DNA from 3 places in the Bradyrhizobium denitrificans genome. Region 2 is predicted to be linked to each of the others. Evidence: predicted binding sites of a transcription regulator. Region 2 holds the regulator's gene; each other region holds the start of a gene.

Region 1 (8,087 bases), on a different contig from region 2:
TCTTCACGCAAGGTCTCAAGATCGGCCGCGGCGACATCAGGTGAGATCTCAGCAGCGGGTGCCGTGGGTTTGCACGTCATTGCTGGCTCCTCAATCCGTTTCTGCGGCTTGTGCGGCGCGGTGCCGGGCTCGGCGATCATTGCCGACATGCGCCTGCCGGCGGCCGCGATCAGCGGCTGGATCAGCTTGGCCTCGGGCAGGTTCTGCCAGTATTTCTTCGGCATCTCCTTTTCCATCGCCTTCACTTTCAGCCGTGCCGGATTGAAAATGCTGGCGTAATAGCGCAGCCACACCTCTTCGAGCCGGTCTTCCGACGGCGCTTCGGCCTTGCTCACACCGGGTGTGAAGGAGACGCGGCTGCCGTCCCAGTGGGCGCACATTTCCGGCGTCAGGATCGACCAGGGCATGTCGGCGAAGCGGCGGGCGAAGAACGGCGCGGCGCGTTCGACGATGTGGTGCTCCGGCTCGAACCAGGCGACGTAGCGCGCCTCGCGCTCGCGGCCGACTTCGCGGAAGCGGACGAAGGCGTGCATCTTGTGGACGTCGCGCCGCACCGCCCGCGCCAGCGCATTGGCCTGCGCCACGTCAGGATCAGTCGCGATCTCCATCAGATCGTGGTTGGTCCTGAGACGCCACAACAGCCGATAGAGCAGGGTGAAGCGGTTGGGATCGTGGTGCAGGATCGCGCTTTCGGCCAGCTCCATGAAGCTCGCCGGCACCGAGAATGCGCCCTTGGGCACCTCGGGGAGCTGCGTATCGGCCTGATCGTCGAACAGGTCGGGCGCGGCGCCTTTGACACGCCAGGAGACGTCGGCGGGCCTGACGTCGTTCATCGCCAGCGCCCGCGCCGCCGTCCGCCAGCCGTCGAAATCGGTGTCGCTGTCGAGGGTTACGACGTGCATTTGTCTCCTCACGTCATTGCGGGCGAGGCGGCCTGTCCGCCATAGCCCGAGGGGCCACGGCGGAAGCAATCCAGAGTCGTCGTGCCGCCCCTGGATTGCTTCGGGGCGTCGCCCCCCGCAATGACGACCTGGTTAGAATCCAAATCCCAACTGCTGCGGTTTGGGGCGTAGCCGTGCCGCCAAGCCGGCGCCGTCGAGCAGAGACGGCTGTGGCCGGTGGTCGGAGAGAACGATGAACGGCAGTGCCTTGTTCCGGATGACGTTGAGCCGGGCCAGATCCGCGAAGCGGATCGTGGTGGTGCGGCGGGTGGCGAGGATGCGCTGCACGGTGCGGGTGCCGAAACCGGGGACCCGCAGCAGCTCCTCCCGGCTGGCGGTGTTGATGTCGAGCGGGAAGCGGTCGCGGTGGCGCAGCGCCCAGGCGAGCTTGGGATCGATGTCGAGCGGCAGCATGCCCTCGTTCTCCTCGACGATCTCATCGGCCTCGAAGCCGTAGAACCGCATCAGCCAGTCGGCCTGGTACAGCCGGTGCTCGCGCACCAGGGGCGGCGCCTGCAGCGGCAGCGCGCGGCTGGCATCGGGGATCGGGCTGAAGGCGGAGTAATAGACGCGCTTGAGCTTGTAGGCGCCGTACAGATTGGACGAGGTCGACAGGATAATGCGGTCATTGGCCTGGTCGGCGCCGATGATCATCTGTGTGCTCTGGCCGGCCGGCGCGAAGCGCGGCGGCCTGGCGCGGCGCGCCGTCTTCTTCGCCTCCGCCGTCTCGTCGAGCTTGAGCCGGAGATGGCCCATGGTGCGGCGGATCGCGCGCTGGTCCTTCTCCGGCGCCAGCTTCGTGAGGCTCGCCTCCAGCGGCGTCTCGATGTTGATGCTGAGCCGATCGGCATATTTGCCGGCCTCCGCGATCAACGCCTCGTCCGCTTCCGGAATCGTCTTCAGATGGATGTAACCGCGGAAACGGTACTCCTCGCGCAGCTTGCGCGCGACGCTGACAACCTGCTCCATCGTGTAGTCGGGACTGCGGATGATGCCCGACGACAGGAACAGTCCCTCGATGTAGTTGCGGCGATAGAAGTCGATGGTGAGCTTCACCACCTCGTCGACCGTGAAGCGCGCGCGGGCCACGTTGGAGGAGGCGCGGTTGACGCAATACAGGCAGTCGAAGTTGCAGGCGTTGGTCAGCAGGATCTTGAGCAGCGAGATGCAGCGTCCGTCCGGCGCATAGGAGTGGCAGATGCCCATGCCGGGCGATGTCGAGCCGAGCCCCTTGCCGTCGCGGGAATCCCGCATCTCGGTACCGCTGGAGGCGCAGGACGCGTCATACTTGGCGGCATCGGCCAGGATCTCAAGTTTGCGCAGCAGCTCCATGCTTTTGAATCCCTTTGATTCCATTCGTTGAATCAGACCCGGGTCAATCCCGATTGACTCTCTCGAAGGCGTTAGCTTTATATTAGAACGTATCATGAACAAAGAGGGTCGTCGCGGGTTCACTGCCTGACACTGAAAGAACGGCAGCGCCCGCACGATGGATTGAAAGGAGCGGCGACGGATGACCGGCGCACGCATGGAGACGCTCGCGCGGTTGCGCGGCCGCATTGCCCGCCTCGAAGCGGCCGATGGTGCGCATGATCTGCGCCGGGTCGCGCTCGGCCATGACGAGGCCGATGCGGTGCTGCAAGGCGGCCTCGCCACGGGCGCGCTGCACGAGGTGTTCGCCGAGAGCGGTCGCCAGGCGGTGGCTGCGACCGGCTTTTTGTGCGGGCTCGCGGCGCGCGTCGCGGCACGTCGGCCGTTGATCTGGATCCGGCAGGATTTCGCCGAGCGCGAGGCCGGCGCGCTGTCGATGAGCGGGCTCGCCGAACTCGGGCTCGATCCGCGCCGCCTCGTGATCGTGCGCGCGCCCGATCTCGACCATGCTCTGCGCACCGCTGCCGACGCGCTCGCCTGCGATGCGCTCGGCAGCGTGATGCTGGAGGTGTGGGGCGAGACGCCAAAGCTCGATCTCGTCGCCAGCCGCAAGCTGACCTTGATGGCGCAGGAGTCCGGCGTGACAGCGCTGCTCTTGCGCATCGCCGCCGCGCCTGAGCCCTCGACCGCGGAGACGCGCTGGGTGGTGCGCAGCGCGCCGTCGCTCTCAGCTGCACCGTGGATGGCGTGGGGCGCGCCCCGCCTCGATGCCGAGCTCATTCGCAACCGTCACGGCCAGACCGGACGCTGGATCATGGAGTGGACCCCCGATGCGTGCCGTTTCAGCGAACCGGCGACGGATCCTCAGCCTGTGGCTGCCGCGCCTGCCCATCGATCGGATCAAAAGACAGCTGACCTTCACCGGCGCTCCGCCTGAGAGCAAGCCTCAGGTCGTCGTCATCAAGGACGCCAATGCACTGCTCATCCATGCGCTCGACGAGGCCGCGGCGCGTCACGGCGTCAGCCTCGGCCAGCCGCTGGCGAATGCCCGCGCGGTCTGTCCCGACCTCGTCGTGCACGAGGCTGATCTCGCGGCTGACGCCAAGATGCTCGAAGGCATCGCCGATTGGTGCGACCGCTTCACGCCGCTGGTGGCGCTCGACCCGCCGCATGGGCTGTCGCTCGACATCACCGGCTGCGTGCATCTGTTCGGTGGCGAGGCCAAGCTTATGCAGTCGGTCTGTGACGCGCTGACCGCGCATGGCCTCACAGTGTCGGCGGCGATCGCCTCCAATGCGGTGTGCGCGCGCACCCTGAACCGGCAGGTCCATGGCCGCATCGTGCCTAACGGCGAGGAGGCGGCCGCGGTGGCGCCGCTGCCGGTGGTCGCACTCGGCGGCAGCGAGGCTGTTACGCTCGGCCTGCGCCGTGCCGGCCTCAAGACCATCGGCGATGTTGCTTCGCGCGGCCGCAACGAGATCACCGCGCGGTTCGGCGCCGCCTTCACCCGCGTGCTCGCGCAAGCGCTTGGCGAGGCCGATGCGCCGATCAGCCCGCGCAAGGTGCCGCCGGACTACATCGTCGAGAAGCGTTTTGCCGAGCCGGTCGCGACCGACACCGTGATCGCGGCCAGTCTCTCCAGCCTTGCCGCGATGCTGGTGGCGGCGATGGCGCAGCAGGGCAAGGGCGCGCGGCGGCTGGAGGCCTGCTTCTTCCGCACCGACGGATTGGTGCGCATCATCGCGGTCGACACCGGCCAGCCGGTGACCGAAGCTGCCGTCGTCGACCGGCTGTTTCGCGAGCGCCTGGATGCCTTGAGCGATCCGCTCGATCCCGGCTTCGGCTTCGACATGATCCGGCTGTCGGCCAGCCGCAGCGAGATCGTGGTGCAGCAGCAGCGCGATCTCGACGCCCATGTCCACGACAATGACGAGCTGTCGGCGCTGATCGACCGCATCGCCGCGCGCATCGGCGGCAAGCGCGTCATCGTGCATCTGCCAGTCGACACCCACATCCCCGAGCGCGCGGCGCTGCCGCTGCCGGCGCAGCACAATCTGGCGGCCACCAGCACGGCCGATTGGCCGGAGCGTAGCGACGGCGAGCCGCCGCTGCGACCGCTGCGGCTGTTCGCGCGCCCCGAGGCCATCCAGGTGATCGCCGGTGTCCCGGATGGTCCGCCCGCGCGCTTCGTCTGGCGCCGTGCCGCCCATGCGGTCGTGCGCGCCGAAGGCCCGGAGCGCATCGCGATGGAATGGTGGCGGCCGGAGGGGCAGGGGCTGACGCGCGACTATTTCCGCGTCGAGGACGAGCACGGCCTGCGCTTCTGGCTCTATCGCGATGGTTTGTATGACCGCGAGTTCGAGCCGCAGGAGGGCCTGCCGGTGCAGCCCGTCTGGTATATGCACGGGCTGTTCGCATGAGGGTAGGCGAGATCGCCTCCATCCCGCGCCGACCTCGCTGTTCACCCTCCCCTGCAGGGGGAGGGTCGGCGCGCATGCGCGCATGCGCGCCGGGGTGGGGTGACAGAGCATCCGCGGCTGCGGTGCTCAACTTTATGCGAGCGAGATCACGCATAGCTGAGAAGAGCGGAGTCAAGAGCGACCGTTTGCTGGGCTCACCCCACCCCGCCGCGCGCTTTGCGCGCGTCGACCCTCCCCCTCCAGGGGAGGGTGGGCAGCTGCGCAAGCCGCTTTGTGAGCGCTTTTCTTCCGCATCGCAAAGGCAACGCGTCGTCCCAATCTCTGTGGCCCCGCCATGACTCCGATCCCCTATGCCGAGATCGGCGTCACCACCAATTTCTCGTTCCTGCATGGCGGCTCGCATCCGCAGGACTATGTGCACCAGGCCGCCGAATATGGTCTCACCGCCATCGGCATCGCCGATCACAACACGCTGGCCGGCATCGTGCGCGCCTATAGCGAGTTGAGTAACGACCGGCTGAGTTACAAGCCGAAGCTGATCTATGGCGCGCGGCTGGTGTTCAGCTGCGGCACCCCGGATATCCTGGTCTATCCGCGCGACCGCGCGGCGTACGGCCGGTTGTGCCAATTGCTCACCCGCGGCAAGCGCGGTAGTGATCTCGACAGGGTCGCCAAGGGCGATTGCCGCCTGAGCTTCGCGGATCTGTTCGACTTCATCGCGGGCCAGCTCCTGGTGCTGATGCCGCCGCATCGCTTTGACGAGGACGCCCTCGGCAACATCCTGGCACGGCTGAAAGACAGCCGCGCCGACGGCGTCTGGCTCGCGGCGAGCCTGCTGTATCGCGGGGATGACCGCCGCCGGCTGGCGCGGCTCGCGCGTCTGGCGGCTTCAAGCAAGGTGCCGCTGATCGCGACCAACGACGTGCTCTATCACCATCCCCAGCAGCGGATGCTGCAGGATGTGCTGACCTGCATCCGCGAGAAGGCCACGATCGAGAGCATCGGCCGCCGTCTCCAGGCCAATGCCGAGCGCCATCTCAAGCCGGGACACGAGATGGCGCGGCTGTTCCGCGATTACCCCGATGCGATCACTGAGACCATCCGCTTCACCGACCGCATCGTCTTTTCGCTTGACCAGCTCAAATACCAATATCCCGACGAGCCGGTGCCGCCCGGCAAGACCGCGCAGGGGCATCTGGAGGACCTGACCTGGGCCGGCGCGAAAACCTATTTCGGCGATGACCTCGACGACAGGCTGCGCGCGGTCCTCAACAAGGAGCTGGCGCTGATCGCCGAGCTCAACTACGCGCATTATTTCCTCACCGTCCACGACATTGTCCGCTACGCGCGGAGCCAAGGCATTCTGTGCCAGGGTCGTGGCTCGGCAGCGAATTCGGCGGTATGCTACGTGCTCGGCATCACCTCGGTCGATCCGACCAAGATCGACCTCTTGTTCGAGCGCTTCATCTCCAAGGAGCGGCTGGAGCCGCCGGATATCGACGTCGATTTCGAGCATTCGCGGCGCGAGGAGGTGATGCAATATGTCTACCGCCGCTATGGCCGCCACCGCGCCGCGATCATCGCCACCGTCATCCATTATCGCCCGCGCAGCGCCATTCGCGATGTCGGCAAGGCGCTGGGGCTGACCGAGGACGTCACCGCCGTGCTCGCCGACACCGTGTGGGGCAGCTGGGGTGACGGGCTCTCCGACATGCAGGTGCGTCAAGCCGGGCTCGATCCCGCCAATCCGATGATCCGACGCGCGGTCGAACTCGCGGCCGAGCTGATCAATTTTCCGCGCCATCTCTCGCAGCATGTCGGCGGCTATGTGCTGACCCAGGACCGGCTGGACAGTTACGTGCCGATCGGCAATGCCGCGATGGACGACCGCACCTTCATCGAATGGGACAAGGACGACGTCGACGCGCTCAGCATGATGAAGGTCGACGTGCTGGCGCTGGGCATGCTGACCTGCATCCGCAAATGCTTCGACCTGATCGCCGATCACAAGGGCAGGCGGTACGTGCTCGCGGATATCAAATCGGAGGATGATAACGAAGTCTATCAGATGCTGCAGCGAGGCGATTCGCTCGGCGTGTTCCAGGTCGAGAGCCGGGCGCAGATGAACATGCTGCCGCGCCTCAAGCCGCGCACCTTCTACGATCTCGTCATCGAGGTCGCGATCGTCAGGCCCGGGCCGATCCAGGGCGACATGGTGCATCCTTATCTGCGCCGCCGGAACAGGCTGGAAAAGGTGACCTATCCGTCGCCGTCACCGGATCATGGTCCGGCGGACGAACTCTACAAAGTGCTGCACAAGACGCTCGGCGTGCCGCTGTTCCAGGAGCAGGCGATGCGGATCGCGATCGAGGCCGCCAAGTTTTCACCCGAGGAGGCCAACGGCCTGCGCCGCGCGATGGCGACGTTCCGCAATGTCGGCACCATCGGTTCCTATGAGGAGAAGATGGTCTCGAGCATGATCGCGCGCGGCTACGATCCGGCCTTCGCCAAGAGCTGCTTCGACCAGATCAAGGGCTTTGGCTCCTACGGCTTTCCGGAAAGCCATGCCGCGAGTTTTGCACAATTGGTCTATGTCTCGTCCTGGCTGAAATGCTTCCACCCGGATGCCTTCTGCTGCGCGCTTCTGAACTCGCAGCCGATGGGGTTCTACGCGCCGGCGCAGATCGTCGGCGACGCCCGCAAGAACGGCGTCGAGATCCGCAACATCGACGTCTCCCACAGCTTCGCCGACAACACGCTGGAAGAGACCGACGGCAAATACTGCGCCGTCCGCCTCGGCTTCCGCCAGATCGACGGCTTCCGCTGGATCGACCGCGACGAGGAGCGGATCAGGAAGCTGTCGGAGGTGGTGCGAAAAGCGCAGGCGGCGGCTGTTTCTCCACGTTCTTTGCCAGCTATCTCCTCGGTGTCATTCCGGGGCGCCCGGAGGGCGAGCCCGGAATCCATAACCACGATCGGGAGTATGGATTCCGGGATCGCCCTCCGGGCGCCCCGGAATGACAGCGTGGAGGCAGTCGTTCCTGACTCACAAGCCCTTGATGAAGGTCGAGGGGGCGATGCTGTCGCTTCACTCCAGAACGATGACCGCGACGATGACTGGGCCGACCGCATCGTCAAGGCGCGCGCCCGCGGCCCCTTCACCTCGCTGGAGGACTTCGCCCGCGACACCGCGCTGCCCAAGCGCGCGCTCTTGCTGCTGGCCGATGCCGATGCGTTCCGCTCGCTCGGGCTCGATCGCCGCGCCGCGCTCTGGGCCGTGCGCCGGCTACCCGACGACGTGCCGCTGCCCTTGTTCGAGGCCGCGATCGCCCGCGAGCAGCCGGACGAAGGCGCC
Region 2 (8,087 bases):
CGGCCTCGCTTATGTCGACGACCAGTCGCAGGAGGAGATCCGGCTGGCGCGCGGCACGCTCACCGAGCCCGGCAAGAACAGCCCGTTCCGCGACCGAACGGTCGAGGAGAATCTCGACCTGTTCCGGCGCATGAAGGCCGGCGAATTCCCGAACGGCGCGCGCGTGCTGCGCGCCAAGATCGACATGGCCGCCGGCAACATCAACCTGCGCGACCCCGTGCTTTACCGGATTCTGCACGCCCATCACCCGCGCACCGGCGACACCTGGAAGATCTATCCGAGCTATGATTACGCCCACGGCCAGTCGGACGCGATCGAGGGCGTCACGCACTCGATCTGCACGCTCGAATTCGAGGATCACCGGCCGCTCTACGAATGGCTCCTCGACAAGCTGCCGGTGCCGTCGCATCCGCATCAATACGAGTTCGCGCGGCTCAACCTGACCTACACGCTGCTGTCCAAGCGCGTGCTGACGCGGCTGGTGCAGGACGGCCACGTTGCCGGCTGGAACGATCCGCGCATGCCGACCATCGCCGGGCTGAAGCGCCGCGGCGTGCCGCCGGCCGCGGTGCGCGAGTTCATCAAGCGCATCGGCATTGCGAAAGCCAACAGCATCGTCGATGTCGGCATGCTCGAATTCTGCATCCGCGAGGAGCTGAACCGCACGGCGTTGCGCCGCATGGCGGTGCTGCGTCCCTTGAAGATGGTGATCGAGAACTATCCGGAAGGCCAGGTCGAGGAACTCGAGGCGATCAACCATCCGGACGATCCATCCGCCGGCACCCGCAAGATCGCTTTCGGCCGCGAGCTTTATATTGAGCAGGACGACTTCATGGAGAACCCGCCCAAGAAGTTCTTCCGCCTGTCGCCCGGCACCGAGGTGCGGCTGCGCTATGCCTATTTCATCAAGTGCCGCGAGGTCATCAAGAACGCGGCCGGCGAGATCGTCGAGCTGCGCTGCACCTATGATCCGGCGACCAAGGGCGGCAACGCGCCCGATGGGCGCAAAGTCAAGGCGACGATGCACTGGCTGCCGGCAGCGCAGTCCCTCACGGCCGAGATCCGCATCTACAATCAGCTGTTCGCCAATCCGAGCCCCAACGCCGCCGACTTCACCGCCGACCTCAACCCCAACTCGCTCGAAGTGCTGACCGACGCCCGGATCGAGCCGGCGATCGCGGCAGCCAATTCGGATGCACCGATGCAGTTCGAGCGCCAGGGCTATTTCGTGCGCGATCCGGACTCGACGCCGGACAAGCTCGTCTTCAACCGCACGATCGGCCTGCGCGATACGTTCGCCAAGGAAGTCGCGAAAGGCGGATGATGCGCCCGGCCGGCGCGATCGCCGCCTCAGGTGATCGCGTCATGGCCAGCCTCGGTCAGCCTCGGCACGCCGTTGCTGACCTCGACAAGACCGCGGGCGGTGAGCAGCGCAATATCCTCGTCCGCGACGGGCGAGAGCGCGAGCCGGCGTCCTTTGATGTCTCGCAATGTCCAGCGCAGGTGGATCGCCTTCTCGAGATCGAGATCGGCAAGGGGGTCGTCAATACGGTCGTCGTCCATGCCCCAATAAGCACCGATGCGACCCAAAGTTCCAATCACCATTCGTGCACATAGCTGCGAGATTCGCGTTTTGTTCCGCTAGGCCAGTTCCGCTGAGTTCCGCTAGCCTCTGCTTCCGTAAAATTACGGGGTACCGAGATGGCGGAGCCCGCCAGGCCGCCAGGATGGCGTCGCGGGATCGCGGGCGTGATGGCCGATGTCTGGCCGCCACGCGGCGCGCGGACCGGAGGCTGGCCTGAGGTCGGCGCCGACGCCTGGCCGTCGCTATCCGCCCATCTGACGCGCTGGACGCGCGAGGAGGCCGGGGCTGGCCGGCTGCTGCCCTGGGTGCCGGTCGCCTTCGGCGCCGGCATTGCGGTTTATTTTGCCGCCGATCATGAGCCCGCGCTGTGGGCAAGCGTGCCGACCGCGCTGCTGCTCTGCATCGTCGCCGCGCTGATGCGGCGGCATCCGCTGTTTCCGGCGGTGGTGATGATCGCGGCCGCGGCGTCCGGCTATGCGGTCGCGACCAGCAAGACCGCACGCGTGGCGCATCCGGTGCTGCCTCGGCCGCTTTACTCCGTGGCGCTGTCCGGCTTCGTCGAGGCGCGTGACATCCGCGAGCGCAGCGATCGCATCGTGCTGCGTGTGACCGCGATGGAGAGCGATCGCCACGCGATCACGCTGACGCGCGTCCGGCTGGCCGTGCGCAAGGGCACCGCGCCCGATGTCGGCAGCTTCGTGCAGCTCAAGGCGCGGCTGCTGCCCCCACTGGCGCCGGTGCGGCCCGGCAGCTACGATTTCGCGCGCGACATGTTCTTCCAAGGCATCGGCGCCTCCGGCTTCGTAATGGGCGGGATCACGACGCTGACGCCGCCGCAGGAGGGCGGCTTTGGCCTGCGCTATGGGGCGGCCATGCAGGGCCTGCGCGATGCGATCGACGCGCGCATCCGGGCCCGGCTCGATGGCGACGAGCGCGCCATCGCGACCGCGCTGCTGACCGGCCGGCGCGATGCGATCACGCCTGATGTCAACGACGCGATGTTCATCTCGGGCCTCGGCCATGTGCTCTCGATCTCGGGCTATCACATGGCGGTGGTCGCGGGCGTCGTGTTCTTCGCGGTGCGCGCGCTGCTCGCACTGATCCCCGGCCTCACGGTGAGCCTCCCGATCAAGAAATGGGCGGCTGCGGCGGCTTTGGTCGCGGCGGCGTTCTATCTGCTCCTGTCGGGCGCGGAGGTCGCGACACAGCGGTCGTTCTTCATGACGGCCGTCGTGCTGATCGCAGTCATGGTCGACCGCCGCGCGGTGACGTTCCGCACGCTGGCCGTCGCGGCGATGATCGTCCTGATCGCGGCGCCCGAAGCGCTCGTCCATCCGAGCTTTCAGATGTCGTTCGCGGCGACGCTCGGCCTGGTCGCGCTGGTGCAATTCGGGCTGCCGCGATTATTCGCGACGCCGGACAGGTCCGTCACCGAACGCATCGCATTATGGGGCGGCCGCGAACTCGCGATGCTGCTCTTGGCCTCGCTGATCGCTGGGCTCGCCACGACGCCCTATGCGGCGTTTCACTTCCATCGGATCACGCCCTATGGCGTGCTGGCCAATCTTGCGGCCATGCCCGTGGTCTCGGCGCTGGTGATGCCGGCCGGCCTGCTGGGACTGCTTGCGGCGCCCTTCGGACTCGACGGTCTTTGCTGGACATTGATGGGCTGGGGCATCGACTGGATGATCGCGGTGACGCGCTGGGTGGCGGCGCTACCTGGGGCCGTCGGACGCGTCACGGCGTTCGGCATCGGTCCGCTGATCCTGGCCAGTTTCGGGCTCCTGCTCATCGGCCTGTTGCGGACACCGCTGCGCTGGTCGGGCGCGGTCCTGATCGCTATTGCCACGATCTGGTCCGTCAGCACGCCGCAGCCGGACATCCTGATTTCCGGCGACGGACGCGCGGTCGCCGTGCGCGGGCGCGACGGTCGGCTGCATGTGATGCGGACCGGCAAGGATGTGTTCGTCGTCAAGGAGTGGCTGGCGGCCGATGCCGATCCGCGCGTGCCGTCGGACCCCACCCTGGGAGACGGGGTGTCCTGCGACGAGTCCGGTTGTGTGATGGCCATGGCCGATGGCCGGTTCGTGGCGCTGACGCTGCGCCCGGAGGCGCTGGCCGACGATTGCACGCGCGCGGCACTGATCGTGACGTCGCGCGCTGCGCCAGCGTCCTGCGCAGCCGCCGCGATTGATCGCCAGCGCCTGCAGCAGCAGGGCGCCTTGATGCTGGCGACGCAGGGGGCGGGATTTGCTGTCACACCGGCGCGCGCCGTCGGCACCAGCCGGCCATGGTGGCCAGCCGCCGAGACGGGCGAGTTCGAGCCGGTGCTGACGCCGCGCGCGTCGATGCCACGCGTCCAGGACGCGACACCGCCTGAGGCGGAGCAGGGTGCAGATGATTAGGTCGTTCACGACCGGCGAGGGGGCCGGTTCACCCACGCAATCATCTCAAATGGAACGCCAACATCACGAGACGCTCCGCGGACTCACAAGATGACCGCCGAGCGCCCCATGTTCGTTACCAGATGTTCGTTTCCAGAGGCCGCCAAGCGGCGGCCGCCGGTTGTTGCCAAAACGAGGAGCTGCCGCGCCGCGTCGGTGCGATCCGAAGAATGGGCTTGGCGAATCCAGACTCGGCGAATCCAGACGCGCCGAACGAGGGTGGATTTGCCAAGAAAACGCGAGCGGGTGCCGAGCGGTACGATCAGGTGATGCTGATACGGCGAATCGTCGGGCTTTCTGTCGCCGGAAGCTCCTCCGCAACATCCGGGCGTCGATCGGCTGATGGCTTGGTGACCGGCAGCTGCAGCACGGTTACGCGCTGGCCCTCGCACAGCTGGGTGACAAGCACATGGCGCCCGTCGGCGAACTCAACGGCGTCGTGATGGCGATCGGGGACGTGCTTCTCGATGGTGTTGAACTTGGCCACGCGCTCGCGGATCGTGCGGGTCCACAGCCAGCGGCTATCGTAGCGGACGTCCTCGGCGAACGCGAGCTCGGTGCCGGGGAGCATGCAGACCGCGACGTTGGGCTCGCTTTCCAAGGCGAAGCCACGGGTCGCGGTGCCGCGGAACGTCGTCGAAATCAGCGTCTCGCCGACCTTGGCGGGACGGGAGGCAACGGCATGGAGGCTGTAGTCACACATCGGATCGCTCCTCGTTCAGAGATAGCCGACCCACGCTCCCCCCGGACAGGCGCAGGCCTCTATCAGAGTGGACATCAAGGAGGATGTTAGCGCGCGCTTCGCGGCATTTCTGCGCTGATCTGCACGGCCTCTGCCTGCGCGCGATCACAAGCGTTTGAGCACGCGTTCGAGTCTGCCGCGTTGCACATCCGTTGCACATCATGAGGTGCATTGGCAGAGGGCGTGATTGCTCGCCGCCAGCGGCCGCTGTCGCGCGACGCACCGCTTCCTGAGGTGGCCGCCGCATCGTCCCGACGGCGGAGCTCACTCACGCCCCCGGTCAGTGTTGAGGTCCGCTGATCGTGACGACCGCCGAGCTTGTCGGCGTCAGTATCCGCGCAGCATGTCCGCGATCAGTATTTGCGATAGAGGCCAACCAGCTTGCCCTGGATCTTCACCCGGTTGGGCGGCAGGATGCGCACCTCGTAAGCGGTGTTGGCGGGCTCCAGCGCGATCGAGGCGCCGCGGCGCCGGAAGCGCTTCAATGTCGCTTCCTCATCGTCGATCAGCGCCACCACGATGTCGCCGGTGTCGGCGGTCTCGTTGCGCTGGATCAGCGCCATGTCGCCGTCGAGAATACCGGCATCGACCATCGAATCGCCGCGCACTTCGAGGGCGTAATGATCGCCATTGCCGAGCATGTCAGCCGGAACGCTGATTGTATGGCTGCGGGTCTGCAGCGCCTCGATCGGGGTACCGGCGGCAATCCGGCCCATGACCGGCACCGCGACGGGCCGTTCGCCGTCGTCGAGCGCCGGCGTGGAGGTTCTCACCTTGCCGAGATTCCCCTCGATGACCGACGGCGTGAAACCGCGGCGATTGCTGGCCGCCTGCGACAGCTCCGGAAGCTTGATCACCTCGATCGCGCGGGCGCGATTGGGCAACCGACGGATGAAGCCACGCTCCTCCAGCGCCGTGATCAGGCGATGGATGCCGGACTTCGAGCGCAGGTCGAGCGCATCTTTCATCTCGTCGAAGGACGGCGGCACACCGGCTTCCTTGAGCCGTTCATTGATGAACCGCAGAAGTTCGTACTGTTTGCGCGTCAGCATCTCGACCTGGTCCCCAGTTGGTGTCGTCCGAGTCCCGTGCCGTGCTCCGACGACCAGCGTTCGAGAGCGAAGGGGAATCGGACGATCGCGTTCGCCCGCAACATACTAAAAACAAATCATGAACGGACACTATATGTTCGATGTGTGTTCCGCAATCCCAAAAATATGGTGAACGGACCGGGATTTGCCGGGGAAATCGGCTCAGAGCGGAAGGCGCAGGATCTCGCATGGGCTGCCGGCCGATGCCTTCGGCGCGAACGCCGGGCGGATCACCAGCGCCTGCGACAGCGCGAGATTCCCGAGCAGCGAGGAATCCTGCTGCGTCACGGGGGTTGCGATCAGCGTGCCGTCGGCGCGCTTGTCGAGCTGTGCCCGCAGATAGTCCTCACGCGAATCGTTGGCGCCGAGGTCGCGGCCGAGCAGGGCGGTCTCGCGCGGCAGCTGCGGCTCCCGGCCGAGCAGGCTGCGAATCAGCGGCACCAGAAACAGGATCGCGCAGACATAGGACGACACCGGATTACCCGGCAGACCGATGACGCGCATGCCGGCGAGGCGGCCATGCATCATCGGCTTGCCCGGGCGCATCGCGATCTTCCAGAACGCCATCTCGACGCCCTCGGCCTCGAGCGCCTGCTTGACCAGGTCATGATCGCCAACCGACGCGCCGCCGGTGGTGACGAGAATGTCGGCCGCGGCCTCGCGCGCGCGGCGAATGCCGGCGACGGTCGCTTCGAGCGTATCGGCGGCAATGCCGAGATCGATGGCTTCGGCGCCTTCGCTGCGCACCAGCGCGCGCAGCGCGTAGCCGTTGGAATAGACGATCTGGCCGGGCCCGGGCGTGGATCCCGGCATCACCAGCTCGTCGCCGGTCGCGAGCAGCGCCACCTTCGGCCGGCGCCGTACCGGCAGCGCCGGATGGTTCATGCTGGCGGCGAGCGACAGATCGCGGTCGCTGAGACGGCGTCCGGCCTGCAGCAGCACCATGCCCTGGTGGAAGTCCACGCCGGCGGGCCGGATGTGCCGGCCCTTGATCGCCGGCTCCGTGATCACGACGTGGCCATCCTCGGCGATCGTGTCCTCCTGGATCACGACCGCATCGGCGCCCTCCGGCACCACGCCGCCGGTGAAGATTCGGGCGGTCTCGCCGGGCCCCACGACGCGGTCGAACGGCCGTCCCGCCGCGACCTCGCCGATGACTTTCAATCGTGCCTTGGGCTTGTCGGCGTCGGCTGCGCGCAGAGCATAGCCGTCCATCGCCGACATCGCTTCGGGCGGCTGGGTCCGCAGCGCCGCGAGGTCGCGGGCGAGCACCCGGTGAAACGCGGCGTCCAACCCCACCTTTTCCTCGGCCAGGGGCTCGGCGCCGGCGAGCACTGCAGACAACGCATCGGACACCGGCATCAGGGCCATGGAAGTTCCTTCGGACGGAGACGGGAGGACGACTCGAAAGTCTCGCCTTCTAACCGAACGCACACGGCCCGGCCAAGGTCTAAGCCGCACGCCAAGTTCGCATCAGTCCGCGGGGCCTGCCTCGGCAGCGATCTCACAAGCCCGCGAGAAAGTCCGTGATCAGGCGGGTGACCTCCTGCGGCCGCTCCAGGCTCGGCAGATGCGCCGCTTCGGCGATCGCGCAGCCCGAGCCGTTCGGCAATGTGGCCGCGATCAGGCGGCTTCGCTCCTGGATGTGAGGAAAGTCGGACCCGCCCCAGATGATGCGTGACGGCGCGGTGATCTCGGCGAGGCGCGGGAAGGCGGGTGCCGTGTCGAGGTTGGCGCCGACCGCCGGCGCGCGCAGTGCCGCCAGGTTCTTCTGCAGAAAGCTCGCGCGCAGCTCGCCGGTGATGCGGCCTTCCCGCTGCAGCGGTCCATCAAGCCAGAGGTGGACCTTGATCGCGCTGACCCGGTCCCAGTCGCGCGCAGCCTCGGCCGCGGCGAGCCGGGTGAGCAGCGGTTCGATCGGCGGTGGATAGACCGGCTCCGGCGCTCCGCTGACCGACGGCGCGATCAGCACCAGCGCGCGGAGGCGCGACGGATGCAGAAGCGCGAAATCGAGCGCGATGCGGCCGCCTTGCGAGCACGCGACGAGCGTCGCCGGCCGGCCCGGCGCCAACGCATCGATGACGGCGAGGAGGTCAGCGATCGGCGAATGATCTTCCGTCTCCGTCCGCGTCTCGCCGAAGCCGCGCCGGTCATAGGCAATCGCCAGATGCGTTGCCGCGACAGCATCGAGCTGCGCCCGCCACATCGTGCGGTCGAACACGGCG
Region 3 (8,087 bases), on a different contig from region 2:
GCCGCTTGCAGGCCGCCGCGGCGATGGCCGCCCTGGCGCAGGGTGAACCAGAGGCGGTTCTGGATCTTGTCGAGGTCCGGCGCGCAGCCGATCCAGCGCTCGCTGGTGGCGGCGCAGGTCACCGCGAAGATGCCGGCGGGAGACTTGCGTTCCTTATAGGCGGCGACGGCCGCCTTGCGCTGGTCGGGGGTCATGGTGGGGCTCCTGGATTTTCATCCGGGTGTATATCCGATATTTTTGTCCGGGTAAATTGTTTTCGTCAGACTGGAGCCGGTGCCTCGGTGGGGCGCCACCCTCGCCGTCTTTCCGGGGCCGCACCTCAGCTCGCATTGCTGTGAAAATACTCGAAAATCTTCCGCGCGCTTTCGGCGCTCACGCCCGGTACCTTGCCGAGATCGGCGATCGAGGCGCGTTCGATCTCTTTCAAGGTGCCGAAATGGTGCAGCAGCGCGCGCTTGCGCGACGGGCCGATGCCGGGGATCTCCTGCAGGCCGGCCTCGCGGATGTCCTTCTTGCGCAGCTTGCGGTGTGAGCCGATGACGAAGCGATGCGCCTCGTCGCGCAGGCGCTGGATGAAATACAGCACGGGATCGCGCGGCTCGAGCTTGATCGCCTCGCGCTCGGGGATGAACAGCGTCTCGCGGCCGGCGTCACGGTCGGGGCCCTTGGCGACCGACATCAGCGCCACGTTGGTGACGCCGAGTTCGGTGAAGATCTCGCGGACGGCATTGAGCTGGCCGCGGCCGCCGTCGATGATCACGAGGTCCGGCCATTGTGGCACGTCGTCCTCTTTCGCGGCGCGCGCGACGTCCTTTTCGGACGGCGCGACCAGCCGCTTGAAGCGGCGCTGCAGCACCTCTTTCATCATCGCATAATCGTCGCCGGGCGTGAGCCCTTCCGACTTGATGTTGAACTTGCGGTACTGGTTCTTCATGAAGCCGTCGGGGCCGGCGACGATCATCGCGCCGACCGCGTTGGTGCCCTGGATGTGGCTGTTGTCGTAGACCTCGATCCGCTTCGGGATCTGCGGCAGGCCGAGCGTCGTCGTCATCGCTTCCAGCAGGCGGCTCTGCGTCGCGGTGTCGGCGAGCTTGCGGCCCAAGGCTTCGCGCGCATTGGTCAGCGCATGCGTGACGAGGTCCTTCTTCTCGCCACGCTTCGGCGTGGAGACTTCGACCTTGTGGCCGGCCTTGACGCACAGCGCCTCAGCCAGCAGTTCGGCTTCCTCGATCTCGTGCGACAGCAGGACCAGGCGCGGCGGCGGCTTGTCGTCGTAGAACTGCGACAGGAAGGCGGACAGCACCTCCTCGGGCGTGAAGGTCTTCTCGGCACGCGGGAAGTAGGCGCGGTTGCCCCAGTTCTGGCCGGTGCGGAAGAAGAACACTTCGACGCAGAAGAAGCCGCCTTCCTGGTGGACTGCGAATACGTCGGCCTCCTCGACCGTCCGTGGATTGATGCCCTGTTGCGAGGAGATCGCCGACAGCGCCGCGAGACGGTCGCGATAGACGGCGGCTGTCTCGAACTCGAGCTCGCTCGAGGCCTTCTCCATCTCGGCCGCGAGCAGGGCCTTCACCGCCTGGCTGCGGCCGGACAGGAAGTCGGTCGCCTCGCGCACCAGCTCGGTATAGCCGGGAAAGTCGATCTCCTGGGTGCAGGGACCGGCGCAGCGGCGGATCTGGTGCAGCAGGCAGGGGCGGGTACGGCTCTCGAAGAACGAATCGGTGCAGGAGCGGATCAGGAACGCGCGCTGCAGCGCCGTGATGGTGCGGTTGACCGCGCCGGCTGAAGCAAACGGGCCGAAATAGCGTCCGGGCCGCGACTGCGCGCCGCGGTGCTTGAGGATCTGCGGCGCCCAATGGTCGCCGGTGATGAGAATGTAGGGGAACGACTTGTCGTCGCGCAGCTGCACGTTGAAGCGCGGCTTGAGCTGCTTGATGAGGTTCGCCTCGAGCAGCAGCGCCTCGGTTTCCGTGGTGGTCGAGACGATCTCGACAGCCACGGTGGCCGCGATCATGCGCAGGATGCGCGCCGGCAGCGGCGCATTGGCGCGGGCATAGGATGACAGGCGCTTTTTGACGTTCTTGGCCTTGCCGACATAGAGCACGTCATGGGCCGCATTCAGCATGCGGTAGACGCCGGGCGAGGTCGGCGCCAGCCGCACCGCGTTCTCGATGGCGGCATGGCCGGTCGCGAGCGGACCTTCGCCGACCGGCTCCAGGGTCTCTTCCGTCAACTCCGGCAGGCGCGATTCATCGTCCTCGTCGGCCGCGGAGGCCGCGGGATCGAGATCGGGCGTATCGGTCGGCTCGGGCGGCAGGTCGGCCGCGGCGCCACGCCTGGGGTCGGGCGCCGGCGCCTTGGATGGATCAGAGCTTTGGGTGGTCATGTCAGCAAATTAAGCGCTCGCGGCCGCGCCCGCCAGCGTGCGGTGGCGCCATGCACAGCGGCCGCGGTAACGCTTCGTTAAGCACGTTAATCGGCGGGTAACCCGGCTTAACAACGGCTTAACCTAAAACTCTCGATAAATGCTCACGAAAAAAGACGGAGTTCCGTAACCATGCCGGCCCGCGCGCGATCGTCGCGCGGCGCATGCTTCGGGTGGTGACGGCGAGTTGCGTGGAGTGAGCGATGAACAGGTTCATGGTGGGTGCTGCCGTCGCAGCGGCGCTGGGATCGGTGTCGGCGCAGGCGGCCGATTTCAATTACGGGCGCCAGGCGCCCTATACGGTGAACCAGCCGCTCAATGCCTATAGCTGGGCCGGCCCCTATCTCGGCGGCACGCTGGGCTATGAATGGGGATCGGTCGGCAACAACCCGACCAAGCCATCCGGCCTCGTCGGTGGCCTGACCGCAGGCTATAATTGGCAGAACGGCCCCTGGGTGTTCGGCGCCGAGGGTGACATCAACCTGACCGGGGCCAACGACACCTTCGCACCGTGGAAGTTCTCGAACCCCTGGTTCGGCACCGTGCGTGGCCGCGCGGGCTACGCCTTCAACAACATCCTGTTCTATGGCACCGGCGGTCTCGCTTTCGGCGGCTTGCGCGGCGAGACCTTCGGCCTCTCCGAATCCCACACCTCGCTGGGCTGGACGCTCGGCGCAGGCGCCGAGTTCGGCCTGGCGCAGAACTGGACGGCCAAGATCGAATATCTCTACATCGATCTCGACAGCAGCAATTTCGTGATCACGGGGGCGAAGAACGACTATCGCTTTGGAGTGGTGCGCGCAGGCATCAACTTCCATTTCTGATAGGAAAAAATTAGGAAGAAGAAACGCCGAACAACAACCTCCCGGCCGCGCGAGCGGCCGGGATTTTTTTGGTCGCGCGGGCGCGATCCGGAAAAGCGGCAACCGCTTCTCCGCAAGGAGCAGGCTCGAACAAAGCGATCAGTTCATGATGCCGCTCCGGATGCGCCGCATGATCTGTTCGGGACAGGCGCGCAGCATCATCGGCAACGGCGTGAAAGCCGTGCACGCGACCCGGCCGGGAGCCAGCACTTTCAGACAAACGGATGGTTTGACGTCGAGCCGCCCGCGATCTGCGACCGCTTTTCAAGCGCGGTCGCGATGGCGCGGGCGTCGCTCTAGGACGACAGCACCAAGTTCACCGCTTTGGGGCCCTTGCCCTTCTTGTCCGGCTCGACCTCGAAGCTGATACGCTGTCCTTCGCTCAGATCCTTCAAGCCGGCGCGCTCCACTGCCGTGATATGCACGAACACGTCGCGCCCACCATCGTCCGGCTTGATGAAGCCGTAGCCGCGTTCACCATTGAAGAATTTGACTGTCCCAGTCATGGCCATCGGGAAACTCCTCCCCCGCATTGCTTCCTCCACTGCGCGTCTGCGCAGCGTCCGACCGGACATCACTTTGATCGGAAAGCGTTGGCCACCTTAACGTCCAGCGCTCATCACGCCGGAACGTCGGATCTTGTTAGGCCTTGATCACCCCGCCGCAACCATTCGCGGAAGCGGAACGTAAAGCCAGTCTTACAATCGGACACTGTAATACGGTTCCGCGCCGATTGACTACGGCTTTTCGACCAGTGCCCGCTTCAAGCTTTGGGGAATTCCAGCCGAAACCGTGCGGCGCCACCTTGGCCCAGCGGGCGTTGCAGCTCCTGCAGGATCAGCTTGAGCTCATCATGCAATGTCCAAGGCGGGTTGACCACCAGCAGGCCGGTCGAGGTCAGCGCCTCGCCCTCGATCTGCGGCGCCACGCTGAACTCGATCCGCAGCACCTTGCCCGGTGGCTTCGCCGCGGCTGCGAGATGGGCGACGCGCTCCGCGAGTTGCTCGGTGGCGCGGCGGCTCTTGGCCGGGTACCAGAGCACATAGATACCGGTTGTCCATTTGGCGAACGCGGTCGCGAAGCGGTCTGCGAGACGCTCGAACTCATCCTTGGCTTCGAAGGCGGGGTCGATCAGCACGAGGCCGCGACGCTCATTCGGCGGTACGAAAGCCGGCAAGGCGACCCAACCGTCGAGATCGACGACGCGGGCCTGCGTGTCGCGGCGCAGCGCATCGATCAATTGCTTGCGCGGGACCGGCGCCAGCTCGCACAGGGTCATCCGGTCTTGCGGCCGCAGCAGCGCGCGGGCGATCAGTGGCGAGCCGGGATAGGCGACGAGCTCGCCGGGCGGATTGAAGGATCTGACGATGTCGAGATAGGGCGCGACCAGCGCATAGGCCTGCTCGGACAGCCGCGCCTGCAACAGTCGCGCGATGCCGGTGAGGAATTCGCCACTGCGCGTGGCCTCGTCGCCGGTGAGATCATACAGGCCGGCGCCGGCATGGGTGTCGATGACACGAAACGCGGCCGGCTTCTCCTGGAGGTAGACCAGGATGCGCGTCAGCACGATGTGCTTGATGACATCGGCGAAGCCGCCGGCGTGAAAGGCATGTCGGTAATTCATGCCGCAGCAGTTACGCCGTTCCGGATGAAAAGGGTACCCCGGCGATGCGCCGGCCGCGGACAACGAACAGCCCGCGGCCGGGAATGCAGGCTGGCCGACCCCCGGCCCTCGCCCAGCGGACTGCTAGCCGCCGCGGACCGGCGGCATGTTGACCTCGTCGCGCCGGCAGGCCTGGCGATCGACTTCGTCGCAGTTGCGGAATTCCAGATCCTTCGACAGGCAGATCCGCACCTCGCTCAACCGGGTGCGGTTGCAGGTAATGGCGATGGCCGAACTGGTGAGCTTGGGATTGGCCTTGATGAAGGCCTCCTCGACCGCGGTGGGGGTGACCGTCTTGGCCTGCGACAAATCGAGGAATTCCTCCGGGATCTTGATCGCGGCGCGTGCCTTGCGGATGGTTTCGAAATAGGTCTTCGCGGACAGGCCGGCGCAGGTGCCGTGCTTGTCCCACTCGTTGTAGATCAGCCCCGGCGCTGGCATCAGATCGAGCATCGAGGTCATGATGTTGCGCGGCAGGCGCGGCGCCGGCTGCTCGCAATATTCGGGATAGCCATTTTCATATTGCGGCCAAAGCCCATGCACGACGAACGAATAGGGCCGTCCGCTGCATTGCTGGGAGCGGCTGCCGCGGCCGCCGCGCTCTTCGACCTCGGCGCAGAACGAGGGCGACCAGGAGAGCGACAGCACGTAGAAATCGAACGCGCCCGGCGCGTTCTGGCGCCGGTCCTGGGCGCCGGCGGGCCAGGCCCCGAGGGCGCAGAGCAAAGCGATACAGGCGGCCGTTCTGAACAGCAGGGCGGCAGGTCGGCGCAGGCATTCGAACATGGCTAACTCCCCGGAGAATTCCAGGAACTTAGCAGTCGGCGGGAACATTTCAAGAACAAAAAAGATGACGCTGCGCGCGGCCGGCTCTGTCACATGCGCGAAACCTGCCGATCAACAAGCAGCAGGTGGCGAGTGGATCAGGGCTTGGCGGCGCGGCAGGCCGGATTGAAGGCCCAGTTGCGGTCAAGGCCGACGACGCAGAACTCGACGCCCTGGTCGTAGCCGGCGAAGCCGCCATCCTCGATGATCGAGTAGTTGACGGTCCGCACCTTGCCGTCGCTAACCATCACGCTGCCGGTGCAGAACCGGCGCGGAATGTTATCGGACTGCCAGGGGCGGAACGCGATCTCACGGACATTGGCGACGCCGGTGATCGTCAGCGTCGAATTCCAGAAGGTGCTTTCCTTCTCCTGGAACCGCGACACGATCGTCGGAACGGCTGCCTCGCAGGGCGCGACTCGGCCTTCATATTTCGGGCCGGACAGCCAGAAGTTCATCTCCAGCGGATTGGCGGCCTTGGCGGGAGCGGACGCGGCAATCGTTGCCAGCAGCGCGCCACAAACCGCGCCGAACGTCTTGAAAGCTGTGCTGAAGTCGCGCATGGGCCGTCCGCAAAGGCTGGATCTGAGGGAGAGACCGTGCCGCGACCGCCCCAGCAGGTCAAGTGCAACGCGGCAACACTCCACGATTAGTCCTGTTAACCGCAGGCCGGTGTTCTTTTCTTGGCCGGACATGACCTTTAGGATGACAGGCCAGCGCAAGGAGAATGCAATGCGGATGCTGAAGGGCGGGATCGCGAAGGCCCGATTCGGAACGATGGCCGGCCTGATGGCCGCCATGGCGGTGCTGGCGGTCGCGCCCGCCCACGCCTATTGGGTGCCGCCGATCAAGGGCAACGACACCGGCGGCATCATCGCCTATCCGGTGGCGCAGACCGCCGATGCCCGCCAGATCGCGGCTGATCACTGCGCCTCCTACGGCAAGGTCGCGAAATTCCTCGCGGTCGATGCGCGTTATGGCGGCTATGTGTCCTTTGCCTGCCGCTGGGTGCCTTACGGTTCGGCGCAGCGGCCCTTGCGGACGCTGTACTGAACCGAATCGTGGCCTGACTAAACTAACGCCATGATTCGGCGTCATCGGTCCGCCGATCGACAGCAAAGCCGGAACACAATCATGACACGTCAGCGCCTCGTCCTCGGAGCTCTTTGTTGCGGCCTTCTGGGTTGCGGCCTTCTGGGCGGAACGGCGGGCGTCGCTTTTGCCCTCGACCTGCCGGTGCGCAAGCCGGGCCTGTGGGAGCTCAAGATGCTCAGCGCCGGCGGCCAGACGCCGGAGGCGACGATGCAGCATTGCACCGACGAGACCACCGACAAGGAGATGAACAACTTCGCTTCGCCGATGGCGCAGCAAGTCTGCTCCAAGCAGGACATCCAGAAGACCGCCACCGGCTACGCCACCGATTCGGTGTGCAATTTCGGCGGCATCAATACGACGTCGCATGCCGACATCACCGGCGACTTCAACTCCGCCTACACGGTGAAGACGATGTCGCGCGTCACCGGCGGCGCCGCCGGCACCGGTGTCAAGGATACCGCGATGACGATCGAGGCCAAGTGGCTCGGAGCCTGCAAGCCCGGCCAGAAGCCCGGCGACATCGTCATGCCCGGCGGCATGAAGATGAACATCAAGGACATGGGCAAGCTCAAGAACCTGATCCCGGGTGTGAAGCAGTAGCGCGCAAGATCGATCGCCGCACCTGTCGGCGAGCCGAGTGAACTACGAACGGGTTGCTGCGACGGCAGCGCGCTCCGCTGCTCAGACCGGGATCCGCACGCTGGCGCGCAATCCGCCCATCGGGCTGTCGCCGAGCGTGATGTCGCCGCCATGCGAGCGCGCAATGTCGCGGGCGATGGCCAGGCCGAGGCCGGTGCCGCCTTCGTCCTGGTTGCGCGCGTCGTCCAGGCGTAGGAACGGCTTGAACACCTCCTCGCGCATCTCGGCCGGAATGCCCGGACCGTCATCATCGACCGTGATGGTGAGATAACGGTGGTCGCGATGGCCGGTGATGGCGATCGCATCGGCATGGCGTGCCGCGTTGGACACGAGGTTGCCGAGGCAGCGCTTCAGCGCCTGCGGCTTCACTGTGACAACCGGCAGGCCATGGAACGACACCGTAGCGGAATGGCCGTTGCGCTCGGCGTCGCCGCGCAGCTCCTCCAGCGCGTTGGAGATATCGGTGGGCTGCGCGATCTCGCCATTGTCGCCGCGCGCAAACGCCAGATAATCCTCCAGCATATGCGACATTTCGTCGACATCCTTGCGCATGGCGTCGATCTCGGGGCTGTCGCCG

Evidence for each region. Region 2 encodes LexA, which represses DNA repair genes until DNA is damaged. Its sites were predicted from a motif close to TGTTCNNNNTGTGTTCNG; they were not measured.
Region 1: the regulator LexA is predicted to act here: its motif matches at 2,357-2,374, upstream of HL671_RS12670 (putative DNA modification/repair radical SAM protein).
Region 3: the regulator LexA is predicted to act here: its motif matches at 5,778-5,795, upstream of HL671_RS24350 (ribonuclease T2 family protein).

What each region holds. Positions count from the first base shown of each region.
Region 1 covers NZ_JABFDP010000010.1:92,574-100,660, forward strand. Annotated here, with positions in the region: gene HL671_RS12665 (UdgX family uracil-DNA binding protein) at 1-902, opposite strand, end outside; gene HL671_RS12670 (putative DNA modification/repair radical SAM protein) at 1,035-2,273, opposite strand; gene HL671_RS12675 (ImuA family protein) at 2,455-3,249, shown strand; gene HL671_RS12680 (Y-family DNA polymerase) at 3,143-4,732, shown strand; gene HL671_RS12685 (error-prone DNA polymerase) at 5,067-8,087, shown strand, end outside.
Region 2 covers NZ_JABFDP010000008.1:141,500-149,586, reverse strand. Annotated here, with positions in the region: gene HL671_RS10660 (glutamine--tRNA ligase/YqeY domain fusion protein) at 1-1,324, shown strand, start outside; gene HL671_RS10655 (hypothetical protein) at 1,351-1,563, opposite strand; gene HL671_RS10650 (ComEC/Rec2 family competence protein) at 1,702-3,990, shown strand; gene HL671_RS10645 (hypothetical protein) at 4,292-4,732, opposite strand; gene lexA (transcriptional repressor LexA) at 5,125-5,823, opposite strand; gene HL671_RS10635 (molybdopterin molybdotransferase MoeA) at 6,025-7,233, opposite strand; gene HL671_RS10630 (alpha/beta fold hydrolase) at 7,367-8,087, opposite strand, start outside.
Region 3 covers NZ_JABFDP010000022.1:71,281-79,367, reverse strand. Annotated here, with positions in the region: gene HL671_RS24375 (GIY-YIG nuclease family protein) at 1-194, opposite strand, end outside; gene uvrC (excinuclease ABC subunit UvrC) at 320-2,386, opposite strand; gene HL671_RS24365 (outer membrane protein) at 2,629-3,249, shown strand; gene HL671_RS24360 (cold-shock protein) at 3,585-3,800, opposite strand; gene HL671_RS24355 (23S rRNA (adenine(2030)-N(6))-methyltransferase RlmJ) at 4,052-4,912, opposite strand; gene HL671_RS24350 (ribonuclease T2 family protein) at 5,036-5,737, opposite strand; gene HL671_RS24345 (hypothetical protein) at 5,875-6,339, opposite strand; gene HL671_RS24340 (hypothetical protein) at 6,509-6,829, shown strand; gene HL671_RS24335 (DUF3617 domain-containing protein) at 6,911-7,471, shown strand; gene HL671_RS24330 (ATP-binding protein) at 7,553-8,087, opposite strand, start outside.